DNA from 2 places in the Aminobacter sp. UC22_36 genome. Region 1 is predicted to be linked to the other one. Evidence: riboswitches for the same ligand, from Rfam matches in the RefSeq annotation. Region 1 holds a riboswitch; the other holds the start of a gene.

Region 1 (7,185 bases):
AGGACGTGCCGTGGCCCGGCGACGAGGTGTCGGTGCGACACGGTCAGTCAGCCCGCATTGCGGCGGCCAGCCGCTTGATCGCGGCAATGTTGCGCGGTCCCGGCGTCGCCTCGTTGTATTCGAGCACGAAGAAGCGATTGTTCTTCACGGCGGCGATGTCCTTGAAGGCCGGGTTGCTGCGCATGAACTCGATCTTCTGCTCGGCTGTCACCTCGCCGTAATTGACGATCACCACCATGTCCGGGTTGCGCTCGATGACCGGCTCCCAGCCGATCTCGACCCAGCTCGACTCGACGTCGTCGGAGATGTTCCGGCCGCCGGCTGCCTCGATGATCGCCGTCGGCATAGCGTAGCGGCCGGCGGTGAACGGCTTCTGCTCGCCGGAATCGTAGAGGAACACGTTGATTGGCTTGTCGAGCTTGGGCAGCGACGCCTGGAAGTCGGCAAGCTCCTTCTCGTAACCTGCCACCAGCGCTTCCGCCTTCTCGCGCACGCCGAAGATCGCGCCGAGATTGGTGAGGTCGGCATACATGTCCTGAAGCGAGGACTTGTCCTTCTTCATGATGTGGATGCAGCTCTCGGTCAGCTCATAGACCGCGATGTTGAACGGGGCGAGCGTGTCGGGGGTGACGTCGCCGCCGACCTTCATGCCGTAGTTCCAGCCGGCGAAGAACAGGTCGGTGTCGACGCCGAGCAGCACTTCCTTGGTGACATATTTCGGCGCGAGCTCGGGCAATTCGCCGACGCCCTTGCGCAGGTTTTCGTCCAGCGTCTTCCAGCCGGAGATGCCGGAATAGCCGACCATATGGTCAGCGAGGCCGAGCACCAGCATCATCTCGGTCAGGTTGACGTCGTGGGACACCGCCCGCTTGGGCGCGGCCTCGAAGGTGACGTCGCGGTTGCAGCTCTTGACGGTGACGGGGAAGCCGCTGGCCGCCGCTGAGGCGCAAGTGGCAAGCAGGGCGGCGGCAATGATCGGCAGGCGCATGGAGGCTCCTTGGGTTGTTGTCAGCGTTCGAGGTGGAAGGAAAACGCGGGCGGCCGGTGACCGGATGGTCGTCGAGGATGGCGCCCACGGAAAAGCTCTGGCGGATGCGCTCGGGCGTCAGGATGTCGGCCGGCTTGCCGCAGGCGATCGCGCGGCCGGCGTCCATCACCAGCACGCGATGGGCGTGCGCCGAGGCCAGCGCCAGGTCGTGTAGGGAAACGATGACGGTGCAGCCGAGATTGCCGAGCAGTTCCAGCACTTCGAGCTGGTGGCGGATGTCGAGATGATTGGTCGGCTCGTCGAGGATCAGAAGATCCGGCCGCTGCACCAGCGCACGGGCGATCATCACGCGCTGCTTTTCGCCGCCCGAAAGCGAGCCGAAGTCGCGCGCGGCAAAAGCGGTCAAGCCGAGCAGGCCGAGTGCGGACTCGACCTTGATGTAGTCGTCGTCGCTGGTGCCGAAGCTCGTGACATGCGGGGTCAGGCCAAGCTCGACGATCTCGGCAACCGTCAGGCCGAAGTCGGAGGCGCTTTCCTGCAGTACCGTGGCGATGCGGCGGGCGCAGTCGCGCGGCTTCATCTTCCAGATGTCGGTGCCGTCGAGGCGAACCGTGCCTGCGGTGGGCCGGTGATAGCGGTAGAGGCAGCGCAGCAGGCTCGACTTGCCGGCGCCGTTGGGGCCGACGATGGCGAGCATCTCGCCAGGTGCAACCGCAAGGCTTACCGGCTCGAGGATCGGCCGGGAGGCGCGCGGCCCCCAGCTGACGCCGTCGAGTTCGAGCAGTGCCGGAGTCGTGCCTACGAGGCGACTAGCGGCGTGGACGCGATCGAGCATGCCATGTCTCCGCGATTGGGCGGAGCAGGCGAAACGATCCGGTGAGCGCGCCGGTACCAAATAGGGCAGTCGCAACCATCATCATCTCCACGGCACACCCCGGCCGGTTGAGTTAATCGGATGATGGCAGGTCTCCTGGCTTGCGGGTGATCGCGTCTCGGAGCCTTCCCAGCCGAACGGCCAGTGGCATGTTTCCGATTTGCTATCCGCTCACAGTTGCGGGGGCAGCCACGGTTTCGCGTCGAGGACGTCTCACCGTGTTCCCATTTAACCTGCTGCCCGAACCGGATAGCAGGAACCATCGCTGTCGTGGCTACAACAGCGACGGGTTGCTGACAATCGCTAAAGCGTCATGCCGCCTGCTGAATTGCATCACGCCGGTCGAGTGTGAAGGAAATGAGCGCGACGACGAAGGCGGAGAGCGCGATGGCCGCGCCGACAAGCGGCAAGTCGGCATAGCTGACGCCCATCGAGATAGCGGCGCCACCAGCCCAGGCGCCGGCGGCGTTGCCGGCGTTGAAGGCGCCCTGGTTCAAGGTTGCGGCGAGGTTCGGCGCTTCCGAGGCGGTCTCGACGACGCGCATCTGCATCGGCGGCACGATGACGAAGGTGATGACGCCCCACAGGAAGACGAGCAGGATCGCCGCCGGCGCCGAATAGCTGAGCTGGGCGAAGGCGACATGGATCGCTGCCATCACCATCAGCGCGCCGATGGCCGTCGGCATCAGTTTCCAGTCGGCCAGCTTGCCGCCGATGATGTTGCCGATGGTCATGCCGCCGCCGAAGAGCAGCAGGATCCAGGTGACCGAATCGACCGACACGCCGGTGACGTCGGTCAGGATCGGCTTGATGTAGGTGAAGACGGCAAACAGGCTGCCCGAGGCGAGTGCCGAGATGATCATGGCGAGCCATACTTGCAGCTTGCCGAGCACCTTGACCTCGCCAGCCACGCCGCCCTTGCCGGGAGGGGCGACGCCGGCCGGCACCAAAAAGGCAATGGCTGCGACCGAGAGCAGGCCGATGACGACGACGGCGAAGAAGGTGGCGCGCCAGCCATAGGCTTCGCCAAGGGCGGTGCCGCCCGGCACGCCCAAGATGTTGGCGAGCGTCAGGCCGGCGAACATCAGGGCAATCGCGCTGGCCCGCTTGTTGGCCGGCACCAGGCTTGCCGCCACCACCGAGCCGATGCCGAAAAAGGCACCGTGGCCGAAGGCGGTGATGACGCGTGCGATCATCAGCGTCCAGTAGGTCGGCGCGACGGCGCAGAGCAGGTTGCCGAGCACGAACATCATGGCGAGGCCGATCAGCACCGGCTTGCGCGGCAGCCTGGCCGTGCCGACGGCGATGATCGGGGCGCCGATGACCACGCCGAGCGCGTAGCCGGTGACAAGCAGGCCGGCGGCGGGGATCGAGACGCCGAGGTCGGCTGCGACCTCAGGCAGCAGGCCCATGATCACAAATTCGGTGGTGCCGATGCAAAAGGATGCGACGGCCAGAGCGAGGATCGGCAAGGGCATGAGCGGACTCGGGGGGAGCTGAAACGATTTAGATCTACATTTTCCTCATGTCGGGCGCGGGACAAGGCATGTTGGTGCATTGCAGCAATGCATTGGATGCATGGCAGGCATACGGCAGGCGCAGCCTCGAGGTGTTACGCCTGTTGCGCCAGGTCGCGGCGCAGGAAGTCGTAGAGCCGCTCGACCGCCGAGTTGCCGGTCTGCGGATTACGCAGGATGCCGATTTCCATGTCGGGCAGGGGCGGCAGGCCCTCGTTTTCGCCGATGATGCGCAGGCCCGGCGGCACGCTGCGCTGGGCGAGGCCGGCGACTGCGAGGCCCGCCTGGACCACGGCGATCAGGCCGAGCAGGCTGGCGCTGGAATAGGTGCAGCGAAACGACCGGTCGGCAGCGCCCAGCACCTCAAGTACGCTTTTGCGCGCAACACAGCCGGGTTCGAACAGCGCGACCGGCAATGGATCGATCTCCCAGGCGACATGGTTGGGCGAGGCGACCCAGACCAGGCGCTCGCGCTGCAGCACTTCGATCGATTGCTCGGGTCCACGCGTGACGATGGCGAGATCGAGCCGGCCGTCGGCGAAGGTCTTCACCAGCGACGTCGACTGCTCGCAGATCAATTCGACCGTCACCAGCGGATGCGCGGCGGCAAAACGCGACAGCACCGACGGCAACAGGAACGCCGCGTAATCGTCCGGCACGCCGAGGCGCACGCTGCCGGCTTCCTCGGGTCGGGTGACCGACGCCCAGGCCTCGTCGGACAGCTTCAGCAGCCGCCTGGCATAGACCAGCAGCTCCTCGCCGATGGCGTTGGGCGTCACCGCGCGCGGACTGCGGACCAAAAGCTTCCTGCCGATGGTCTGTTCCAGCCGCTGCATCTGCATGCTCACCGCCGACTGGCTGCGGCCGACCCGCGAGGCGGCATAAGAAAAGCTGCCGCTGTCGGCAACGGCGACGAAAGTCCTGAGCAGGTCGAGGTCGAGCGGCATCGCCATGGCGGTATCAGCTTTTCGAATAGAGTTTGCCAAATCTATTCGTTTGAATGAAATCGTCAATCAGGGCTTGCTTGGCCGTCGCCAAGGAAGACCAGCATGACCAACGCTTCCCGCTTTCCCGCCCTCAACCTGGCGGTCGCCATGGCGATTGCCGGCACCGTCGGCGCTTTCGTCACCGAGGCCGGCGTCGATCCTGTCACGACGGTGTTCTGGCGCTGCCTGTTCGGCGCGTTGTTTCTCGGCATCTGGTGCCTGCTGCGCGGCTATCTGCCCGACCGCTCGTTGTCGTGGGAGCGCCTCGCCCGCGCGGGTCTCTGCGGCTTCTGCATGGTGCTGAGCTGGACGGCGTTCTTCGCCGGATTCGCCAAGACCTCGATCGCGGTGATGACGATCCTCTATCACATCCAGCCGTTTTTCGTCGTGCTGATCGGCGTTCTGTTCCTCAAAGAGCGCATCACCGCCGACCAGATCGCCTGGATGGCCGCGGCCTTCCTGGGCGTCGTGCTGGCCAGCGGCCTCGTGGTGTCAGGCAATCCGGTCACGACGTCCTGGATGGTGGGCGTTGCCATGGCGCTCGGCGGCGCGTTGCTCTACGCGGTGGTGACGATCCTCGCCAAGGGGCTCGGCGAGCAGCGGCCGGAGATCACGGTGCTGTGCCAGACGGTCGTTGGCGTGGTGATGCTGGCGCCCTTCGCCAATTTTTCCGGCGATATCGCACTCGCATCCTGGGGTTGGCTGGTCGGCATCGGCGTGCTGCATACGGGCATCGCCTATGTTATGATGTTCTCCGCCTATCCCTGGCTGACGACGCCTGTCATCGGCGTGCTCACTTTCATCTATCCCGTCGTCGCGATCATCATCGACTGGGCGATCTACGGCCATCCGATCGGCATCGCGCAAGGCGTGGGCATGGCGCTGATCGCCGTCGCAACGCTCGGTGTCCGGCTTGGCTGGCGCCTGCCGATGCGCCGCGCCGCATCAGGCTTCGCCAGCCAGAAATAAGAAGGGGCGACGTTGGGGCACCCCTTTCCGAGTTCGAAACGGCCAAACTCAGTTCTGCTTCGACAGCCTGTAGGCGACGATGTAGTCGCCGCGGTCGGGCGACTGGCGCGCGCCGCCGGCGGAAATCACCACATACTGGGCTCCGCTTTCCGGCGACACGAATGTCATCGGGGTGGCTTGGGCGCCGACGGGCAGGCGCCCCTTCCACAGCTCCGCGCCGGTCTCCACGTCAAGTGCGCGCAGATAGTAATCCTGCGTGCCGGCGTAGAAGACGACGCCGCCGGAGGTCGCGATCGGGCCGCCCAGCGTCGGCATGCCGATCGGGATCTCAAGGCCGGTCTTCATGCCGAGCGGGCCGGTATCCTCGAGCGTGCCGGCCGGAACCTGCCAGACGATCTGGCGGGTCTTCAGGTCGATGCCGGTGAAAGTGCCGTAGGGCGGCTGGTGGCAGGGAACGCCGAGCGGCGACATGAAGCCGTTCTTCATGGCGCCATAAGGCGTGCCCTTCTGCTGCGACAGGCCGTCATGGGCTGCCGAGCCGCCATAGTTGTCGGTCAGCTCGCGCGGCATCAACTGCGCGAACTGCGGCATGCGGATATCGTTGACGATCAGAAGGCCACGAGCCTCGTCGATCGCCGCACTGCCCCAGTTCATGCCGCCGTAATAACCGGGATAGATGATCGAGCGGGTCAGGCCGGGAGGCGTGAATTCGCCCTCGTAGCGCATCTTCTTGAACTCGATGCGGCAGTAGAGCTGGTCGTAGGGCGTCGCACCCCACATTTTGGCCTCGGTGAAGGGCTCTGCACCGATCGCCGGCATGCCGACCGTATAGGGCTGCGTCGGCGACAGGAAGTCCTCCGGCACGCCGCCGGTCTGCGGCACCGGACGCTCCTCGACCTCGGCGATCGGCTTGCCGTCGCGGCGGTCGAGCATGAAAACCTGCCCGCGCTTGGTGATCTGGATCAGCGCCGGAACGGTGCCGCCCTTGCCATCAGGCACGTCGTAGAGTGCTGGCTGGGCGGGAACGTCGTAGTCCCAGATGTCGTGATGCACGGTCTGGAACTTCCAGCGCTCGCGCCCGGTTGATATGTCGAGGGCAACGACTGATGCCGTGTAGTCCTCGGCCGCCTTGGAGCGATGCGCGCCGAAGAAATCCGGCGTGGCGTTGCCGGTTGGCAGGTAGACCAGGCCAAGTGCCTCGTCATAGGCCGGCGTCGACCAGACGTTGGGCGTGCCGCGCGTGTAGCTTTCGCCTTCCGGCGGCAGCTTGGTGATCGCCGGATTGCCGAGATCCCAGGCCCAGACCAGTTCGCCCGTGCGCGCCGAAAACGCGCGCACGGCGCCCGAAGGCTCGCCTGTCTCGACATTGTCCCACACCCAGCCGCCGACCATGATCAGGTCGCGCATGACGGTGGGCGCCGAGGTCTGGAAGTAGAAGCCGTCCTTGATCTCGCCCATGCCGGCCTTGAGATCGACGATGCCGCCATTGCCAAAATCCTGACACAGCTCGCCGGTCTTGGCGTCGAGCTGGATCAGGCGCGCGTCGATGGTGGTCATGACGATGCGCGCGGCGCAGGCGTTGGGGGCGGCGGCTGGCATGTCGGGCGTCGCGGCAATGACGCTCGCCGGCGCCAGCGGGTCGGCGGGGGCTGCACTGGCCTCGGCCGGCGCCGCAGCCGGCTCGTAGTAGCTGACGCCGCGGCAGCGCTGCCACAGCGGCGACTTGGCCTTGGGGTCGAACTTCCACTTCACTTCGCCCGTGTCCGGGTTAAGCGCATGGACGATGTTGTTGGGCGAGCAGGTGTAGAGCGTGTCGTTGACGAAAAGCGGCGTGCTCTGGTCCTGTGCGGT
Region 2 (7,185 bases), 220 kb from region 1:
ATAGCGGTCGACGCCGAACTTGGCCTCGATGCGGTCGAGCCAGGGCTTCCATTTGCGCGCCATCTCGCGGCCGACTGCGATCGACTGGTCGTGCACGCGATTGTCGAAATAATCCCACACAGGCGCGGTGAATTCGGGCTGGAAGCGGGCCTTTTCCAGCACCTCGGGATCGGCCGAGGTGACGCCTCGGAAGGCGCGATCATAGGTCGAGCCGGAGATTCCGTTGTCGGCAGCGACGGAACGGAAGCTTGAGACCCAGCGTTGGAAGCCAGCCTCGGCCGCCGCCGGGCCAGCAGGCAACAGCAGCGCGAGCGAAAGACCAGCTATCGCGGCGACGCCTGCGAGACTTTTGGCGGTTTTGCGAAGGGGCATTCTTTCCTCCTTGGAGAGATCAGAAAGTCGATTCATCGCCGAAGCCGGTTAGCAATCAGTTTACCATAGACCCCTTGGGGAACGAAAAGCGGTTTGGGGCATTGTCCACCTGGCGGTTTGGACAATCAAGATCGCGTGATCAATGTCTTGCCCGCTGTCACCGAATATGTGAACGCATTCAGTATTCATCAATTCGGGCGTGGCAATGTCTGCGTCCGATACCCGTATTCCTCGATCGGACGACCATGCAATGAAAAGAGTTCGCAAGGCAGTTTTTCCCGTCGCCGGCTTGGGCACGCGTTTTCTGCCTGCCACCAAGTCGATTCCCAAGGAAATGCTGACGGTCGTTGACCGTCCGGTGATTCAATATGTGGTCGACGAGGCGCGCGAGGCGGGCATCGAGCACTTCATCTTCGTCACCGGCCGCAACAAGGCGGTTATCGAAGACCATTTCGACGTCCAGTTCGAACTCTATGACACGCTGGCCCAGCGCGGCAAAATTGAACAGCTCGAACGTCTGCAGCGGCTGCAGCCGGGACCGGGCCAGACCTCGTTCACCCGCCAGCAGGTGCCGCTTGGCCTCGGCCACGCAGTGTGGTGCGCGCGCGAACTGGTCGGCGACGAGCCTTTCGCGCTGCTTTTGCCCGACATGATCATGCAGTCGGAAAAGAGCTGCATGCGCGAGATGGTCGAGCTCTATGCCGAGACCGGCAACAACATCATTGCGGTTCAGGAATGCGATCCGGCCGAGGCGCACAAATACGGCATCGTCGGACAAGGCAAGGCGATCCACACCGGCTTTGAGATCGAAGGCATGGTGGAAAAGCCGAAGCAGGGCACCGCACCCTCCAATCTGTTCATCAACGGCCGCTACATCCTGCAGCCGGAGATCTTCAACATACTGGCTAGCCAGGAGCGTGGCGCCGGCGACGAGATCCAGCTCACCGACGCGATGCTGAAGCTCGAGAAGATGCAGTCCTTCTACGGCTACCATTATCGCGGCCGCACCTTCGACTGCGGATCACCGGAGGGTTTCGTCGAGGCCAATGTCGCCTTCGCACTGTCGCGTTCCGATCTCAGCAAGAGCATGGCCGGCGTCATCGAAGGGCTGCTCGGCGAGATGAAGTCCGGCAAATAACCGGGAATGTCGCCCGTGCGTCAGGATTGGACGCACGGTACGATGGCTTTCGGCACCCGCTGCCGATAGAGATATCCTGCCAGGTGCCCGCAGCGATGCGGGAGAATCGGGAACACGGTGCAAATCCGTGGCGTGCCCAACGCTGTAAGAGGGACCGTATCGGCACAAGCCACTGTTCATGTTGAACGGGAAGGCGCCGACGACGGGTTGAACTCGAGCCAGAAGACCGGCCCGGCAGAAATCGTCCACCGCATGGTCAGGCGGTGGCAACCGATTTGCTCGCCAGGGGACACGCGATGCTTGTTGACCAGATCAATGCCATTTCAGGCTGTTTCGACCTTGCCGCGCAGGATGCCGTCTACCGCGCCATCTTCACGCGCCGCGACGTGCGCAGCCATTTCCTGCCCGATCCGATTGGCGACGAAGTGCTGGTGCGGCTTTTGCTTGCGGCCCATCACGCGCCGTCGGTCGGCTTCATGCAGCCGTGGAATTTCATCGTCATCCGCGATCGTCAACGACGCGAGCACGTCCGCGATCTGTTCTTTGCCGCGCGGCAACAGGAACTGCCTGAGATCGCCGAGGAGCGGCGCGAGCTGTACCGCAAGCTCAAGCTGGAAGGCATCTGCGAGAGCCCGCTCAACCTTGTCGTCACCTGCGATCGCAGCCGCTCGGCGAACTCGCCGCTCGGGCGCTGGCACAACCCGGAAATGGATCTCTACAGCACGGTTTGCGCCGTGCAGAATTTCTGGCTGGCGGCGCGTGCGGAGGGCGTCGGCGTCGGCTGGGTCAGCATCCTCGACCGCGAGGCGTTGAAGCAGTTGCTCGGTATTCCCGATCACGTCGTGCCGGTGGCCTATCTCTGCGTCGGCCATGTCAGTGAGTTCGCGCAAAAGCCCGATCTGGAGCGGCACGGCTGGGGCAGCCGCCTGCCGCTCGCCGATCTCATCATGAGCGAGGTGTTTTCCGGACAAGGCGAGGATGCGCTGAAGGCGGTTGCCGCCGACATGGGGGGTTTCCCGGCTGGACGCTAACGCTGGATCTTCAGCCCGACGAACACGCTGTTGGTCTTGCTGTCGCGGGACGGCAGGGTGCTGTCGAAGGTCTCGTGGCGCAGCTTGCCGGTAAGGCCGGCGTAACGATTGAGCCACCAGGTCAGGCCCGCTTCGGCGCTCAGCCTGAGTTCGTGGTTGTTGGAGCTGGCATAGTCACGATAGCCGACGCCGCCGGCAAGGAATGCGGTCAGGTTGGAGCGGATCTGCCGCTCGACGCTGAGACGGCCATTGTAGAGCACCGAGCCGCTGTCGCCGGCGGTGGTCGAACCTTCGACAAAGGTCTCGCCGGTCAGGCCGACGATCGTGCCGCGCATCGGTGACCATTTGAGGTCGGCGGCAATGGTTGCAGCGGAAACCGTCTTCAGCCGGTCGTCGTCGAAATCCTCCGATATCCAGCCGGCCGAGACTTCGCCACCGAATTTTTCGCCCATGTCGATTTCGACACCGGCGCGGGCGCCGGTGCGCTTGGACGAACGCTCGAAGCCTGCTGTGTCGAAGCGCAGGTCATAGACCCTTCGCCCGAACTCGATCTCGCCGAAAGGCGTAAGCGCCGGCGAGACCTCGTAGCCGACGCGGACCTTGCCGGAGTACAGCGTCGAATTGCGGTCCTCTTGCGAGAGCGTGGTGCCGTCAGTGAGTTCGGCATCGCTGTAGCTTTCGTTGACCGCTTCGCCGGTGATACCGAAGCGGAACTTGCCGACATCCTTTTCGACACCGAGCGAGCCGTTGAGGCTATGCAGGGTCGGCCGTTCGGCAGTGCCCGAGATGACCACGGGCGACGAGGTCGATTCCGGGCGCATGTTGTAGCCGAGCCGCGCCAGTGCGCGCAGGTCGTCGGCGAAGTCGAGCTGCAAGCGCCCGTCGATGCCGCCGCTGAGATCCTTGACCTCCTGGCCGGAGATGGATTTGCGGTAATTGCCATAGGCGTCGATGGTTGCCGAATGGTTCTCCCAGTCGGATGCGGCATTCAGCCTGAGCGTCGTCTCGGACAGGACCGCCGACTTTCCATCCGAGCTTGAATCGGCGTTGGACGTGGCGGTAACGCCTTGTTCCAGGCTTGGCTTGAGCACGAAGGTGCCGAAGCGAATGCCGGTCGGCTCGAACGGGTTTTGGTCCGGCAGCGGCCTGCGGCCTTCGATGGCGCGTTGGCGCTCGGCTTCGGGACCGCTTTCGACCTCCGTTTCGGAATCAACCGTATCCTGGCGCACCGTGCCGGTGGTCAGTTCGTCATCTGTCTCGGGCGCAGCCGGCCTGGCATCCGGCACCTCGGTGGTGCCGGCCAGCTTCTCCCGCGCTTCCTTGGCGCGCTGGCGTGCGGTTGTCGGCGGGCGGGCGGATGTGGGCGTGCCGGTCGTTGCGTCCTCTGCGTTGGGTGGTTCGCTGAACAAGTCCGTGGCGTCGGCGTCGGCCGGCTCGGGAACCGCACCGGGGCTGATCGGCTGATAGATCGGGGACTGCTCCTGCGTTGCGGTCTGCGGCGCTGTCGGGCGCCTCTTGTTGAGCAGCAGCGAGTTGTTGATGTCGTCGCTGACTGCGCCGCGCAGACCGACTTCCTGGGCATGCAGGGGGAGGACGCACAGCAACGTTGCCACACTTGCTGTCGCCAGCAAGACGCGGAGCCCCGCATCGTGTTTCCTTTGCTCCGGCCTGATCTGCGCCATCTTTCCCACTGCTTCGCCGACGCAAGGGCGTCGCACTTACCAACTGGTAAATGGCCATGGTTAACGGAGCGTTTCGCCCGAGCCCGTGGACGCCTCGTTTTGGGCGGATAATCATGGACAGGCGCGCGCCGACGCGCTAACGCATGCGCCATGCACGCTGGATCGTTGAAAAAAGAGCCGGACGGGCAGGCATCGATCGCCTCCGCGCTCCGTACCGTCGCCATCGAGCAGGCCGGCGTCGCCGCGCTTGTGACAGCGCTGGAAGGCCCACTCGCCGAGCCATTCGCCAAGGCAGTCTCGACCCTCGGCCAGCTCAGCGGCCGGGCGATCATCACCGGCGTCGGCAAGAGCGGCCATATCGGCTCCAAGCTGGCGGCAACCTTCGCCTCGACGGGAACGCCGGCCTATTTTGTCCACCCGTCGGAAGCCATTCATGGCGATCTCGGCATGATCACCAAGGAAGACGCGATCGTTGCTCTTTCCTGGTCGGGCGAAACGGCCGAGCTCAAGGGCATCGTTGCCTATTCCAGGCGCTTTTCGATCCCGCTGATTGCCATTACGGCTGGCGACTCGTCGGCGCTGGCACGTCAGGCAGACATCGTGCTGTCATTGCCACGCGCTCCGGAAGCCTGTCCGCATGGGCTCGCGCCGACGACCTCGACACTGCTGCAGCTTGTCGTGGGCGATGCGCTGGCGGTGGCCTTGCTCGAAGCGCGCGGCTTCACTGCCGATCACTTCCGCACCTTCCATCCCGGCGGCCAGCTTGGCGCGAGCCTGATGCCGGTCGGCGATCTGATGCACAAGGGCGAAGAGATGCCGATCGTCACGATCGGCACCAAGATGCCGGAAGCGGTCAAGACGCTGTCCAAGAAGCGTTTTGGCTGCGTCGTCGTCGTCGACGAACAGGGCAGGCTCGCCGGTATCGTCACCGACGGCGACCTGGCGCGCAATCTCGACCGGAATCTCGCCGAGACCAATGTCGAAGACATCATGACCCGGCAGCCCAAGACCGTGCCGCCGCAGATGCTGGCAGGCACGGCAACCGCGATGCTCAACGAGCACAACATCAGCGCCATCCCCGTGGTCGAAGATGACCGGCCGGTCGGGATCATCCACTTCCACGACCTGCTCAGGGTTGGCGCGGCCTGAACGAACTCGCAGGCTGGTCGTTGAGCTGGCGCCGTTTGCCTTTGTTGCCGTCCGCACCGTCTTGACCCAGCGCCAGCGCGGCTATGGCAGCACAGGCCGCCAGCACTGTTGCGCATGAGCTGAGCACCGCCGTTGTGCCGAACAGATCGAGTGCGGCGCCGACAACCAGAGCAGCGATTGGCGCAGTGGCCAGGATCAGGCTCATCGATGCCCCGATGACGTGAGCGCGCAGGCTCTTCGGCGCGCTGGTCTGCAACAGCGTGGTGAAAACAGGCGAGAGCGGCCCCGCAGCAATGCCCAGGATGGCCCCTGAGGCAATGAGCATGGGCATCGAGCGATCGATCGTCAGCATGACAACGCCAGCGGCAAGCCCGACGAATGCGGCAACGAAGACGCCGCGCAGACCGGGGATTTTGCCGATCATCGCCATGGCAAGGTTGACCGCTATCGCGCCTGCCGCGGCGGCGGTGAGGTAAATTCCCAGCATCGAGGCCGGTTGACCTTCGGCGCGCAGTATCGCTGGTAGCGCGACCGCTTCGAGCGCCACAAAGGTGCCGGTACCCAGGCTGGCCAGCAGCAAGGCCGTCCGCAACTGGACCGATCCGAAGATGATGCGCATGGCCGCGGCAAACTCGGTCTTTGCCGCGGACGATACCGGCCGCAAGCGGAAGTGCGGCAGGCTCAGCATGACCAGAACCGCCGCCGCCGCATTGATCGCCGCGATGACCCAAAGCAAGGTCGAGGTATCGACCATTGCCACCAGAACGGCGGCGATCGCCGGCCCGGCAATGGCTGCGCCGCTGTCGACAAGGTCGTCGATGGCGTTGGCGCGCAGCAGCGGCATGCGCGCCAGGCGCGCGATTTCCGGAACGCGGGCCTCGATCGCCACGCCACCGGGGCCGTCCAGGAAAGCGCCGCAAAATGCGAGGGCGACCAGCAGGCCGATCGTCAGCGTGCCCAGGCTGTAGAGCAGCGCGGCTGCGATGGCGGCGGCGGCACCAAAACCGACGGAGAGCACGGCTATGCGGCGAATGCCAAGTCGCTCGGCGACGAGTCCGCCAAAGGCGCTGCCGACGATCGCCGGAGCCAGCGTGATGAAGGCAACGACGCCCATCCAGCTTGCGCTGCCGGTGAGGTCATAGACCAGCCAGGGGTAGACGATCGCGGTGATCGCATTGCCGAGGTTGAAGACAATGCTGGCCAGTTGCAGCCCGGCAAACGGTCCGCGCGTTCTGGCAAGTCGCAAGGTGTTCATGATTGCTCCGCTGCTTGTCGCAGCTTGCTTCGGTATTTGCTTTTCTGCTTGCTGCTTCAGGCCTTGGCGATCACTTCCCGATCTGCCTTGGCGGGCACTTTTGCGCCCGGCCGGAGAAAGCGGGTCAGCAGCAGGTGCAAATTCTTTCGTTGTTCGAGCGGCCGGAAGCCAGGATCGACAGCGATGCGGCCGAATATCCCGTCAATCAGCGCCGCGATCCAGCGAGCGGTTTCGACAGGATCGAGCGACGCATCGATTTGCCCGCGCGAGGCGGCATCGCGCAGCATCAGGCTGAGTGCAGCTTGCATATCAGCATCGTGGGCGGAGACCAGTGCTGCGATCTGCTTGTCACGCATCGCCTCGGCGGAGATCTCCAGGGCGAGGCTCGAATAGGCGGGATCGGCGGCCAGTTCGAGCACGATGTCCATGAATTTGAGGATTTCGTCGAACAGGTCCTGGCTTTGATCGATCTGCGCGAAGTAGGCGGCCGTCTCCCTGCGGTCCTGCTCGACGATCGCAGCGATGATCGCCTGCTTGGTCGAATAGTAGTGGAACAGG

Evidence for each region. A riboswitch is a leader RNA that binds a small molecule or an ion and turns the genes downstream of it on or off. The one in region 1 is predicted to bind cobalamin.
Region 2: it holds a riboswitch for cobalamin, as region 1 does, so the genes downstream of both, bluB (5,6-dimethylbenzimidazole synthase) here and ACHMW7_RS11960 (ABC transporter ATP-binding protein) in region 1, are expected to answer to the same signal.

What each region holds. Positions count from the first base shown of each region.
Region 1 covers NZ_CP171996.1:1,797,908-1,805,092, forward strand. Annotated here, with positions in the region: gene ACHMW7_RS11955 (ABC transporter substrate-binding protein) at 44-862, opposite strand; gene ACHMW7_RS11960 (ABC transporter ATP-binding protein) at 810-1,823, opposite strand; cobalamin riboswitch at 1,931-2,141, opposite strand; gene ACHMW7_RS11965 (MFS transporter) at 2,174-3,340, opposite strand; gene ACHMW7_RS11970 (LysR substrate-binding domain-containing protein) at 3,475-4,332, opposite strand; gene ACHMW7_RS11975 (DMT family transporter) at 4,429-5,334, shown strand; gene ACHMW7_RS11980 (membrane-bound PQQ-dependent dehydrogenase, glucose/quinate/shikimate family) at 5,383-7,185, opposite strand, start outside.
Region 2 covers NZ_CP171996.1:1,577,371-1,584,555, forward strand. Annotated here, with positions in the region: gene ACHMW7_RS10875 (lytic murein transglycosylase) at 1-372, opposite strand, end outside; gene galU (UTP--glucose-1-phosphate uridylyltransferase GalU) at 623-1,510, shown strand; cobalamin riboswitch at 1,575-1,760, shown strand; gene bluB (5,6-dimethylbenzimidazole synthase) at 1,807-2,541, shown strand; gene ACHMW7_RS10890 (outer membrane beta-barrel protein) at 2,538-4,223, opposite strand; gene ACHMW7_RS10895 (SIS domain-containing protein) at 4,374-5,372, shown strand; gene ACHMW7_RS10900 (MFS transporter) at 5,353-6,627, opposite strand; gene ACHMW7_RS10905 (TetR/AcrR family transcriptional regulator) at 6,684-7,185, opposite strand, start outside.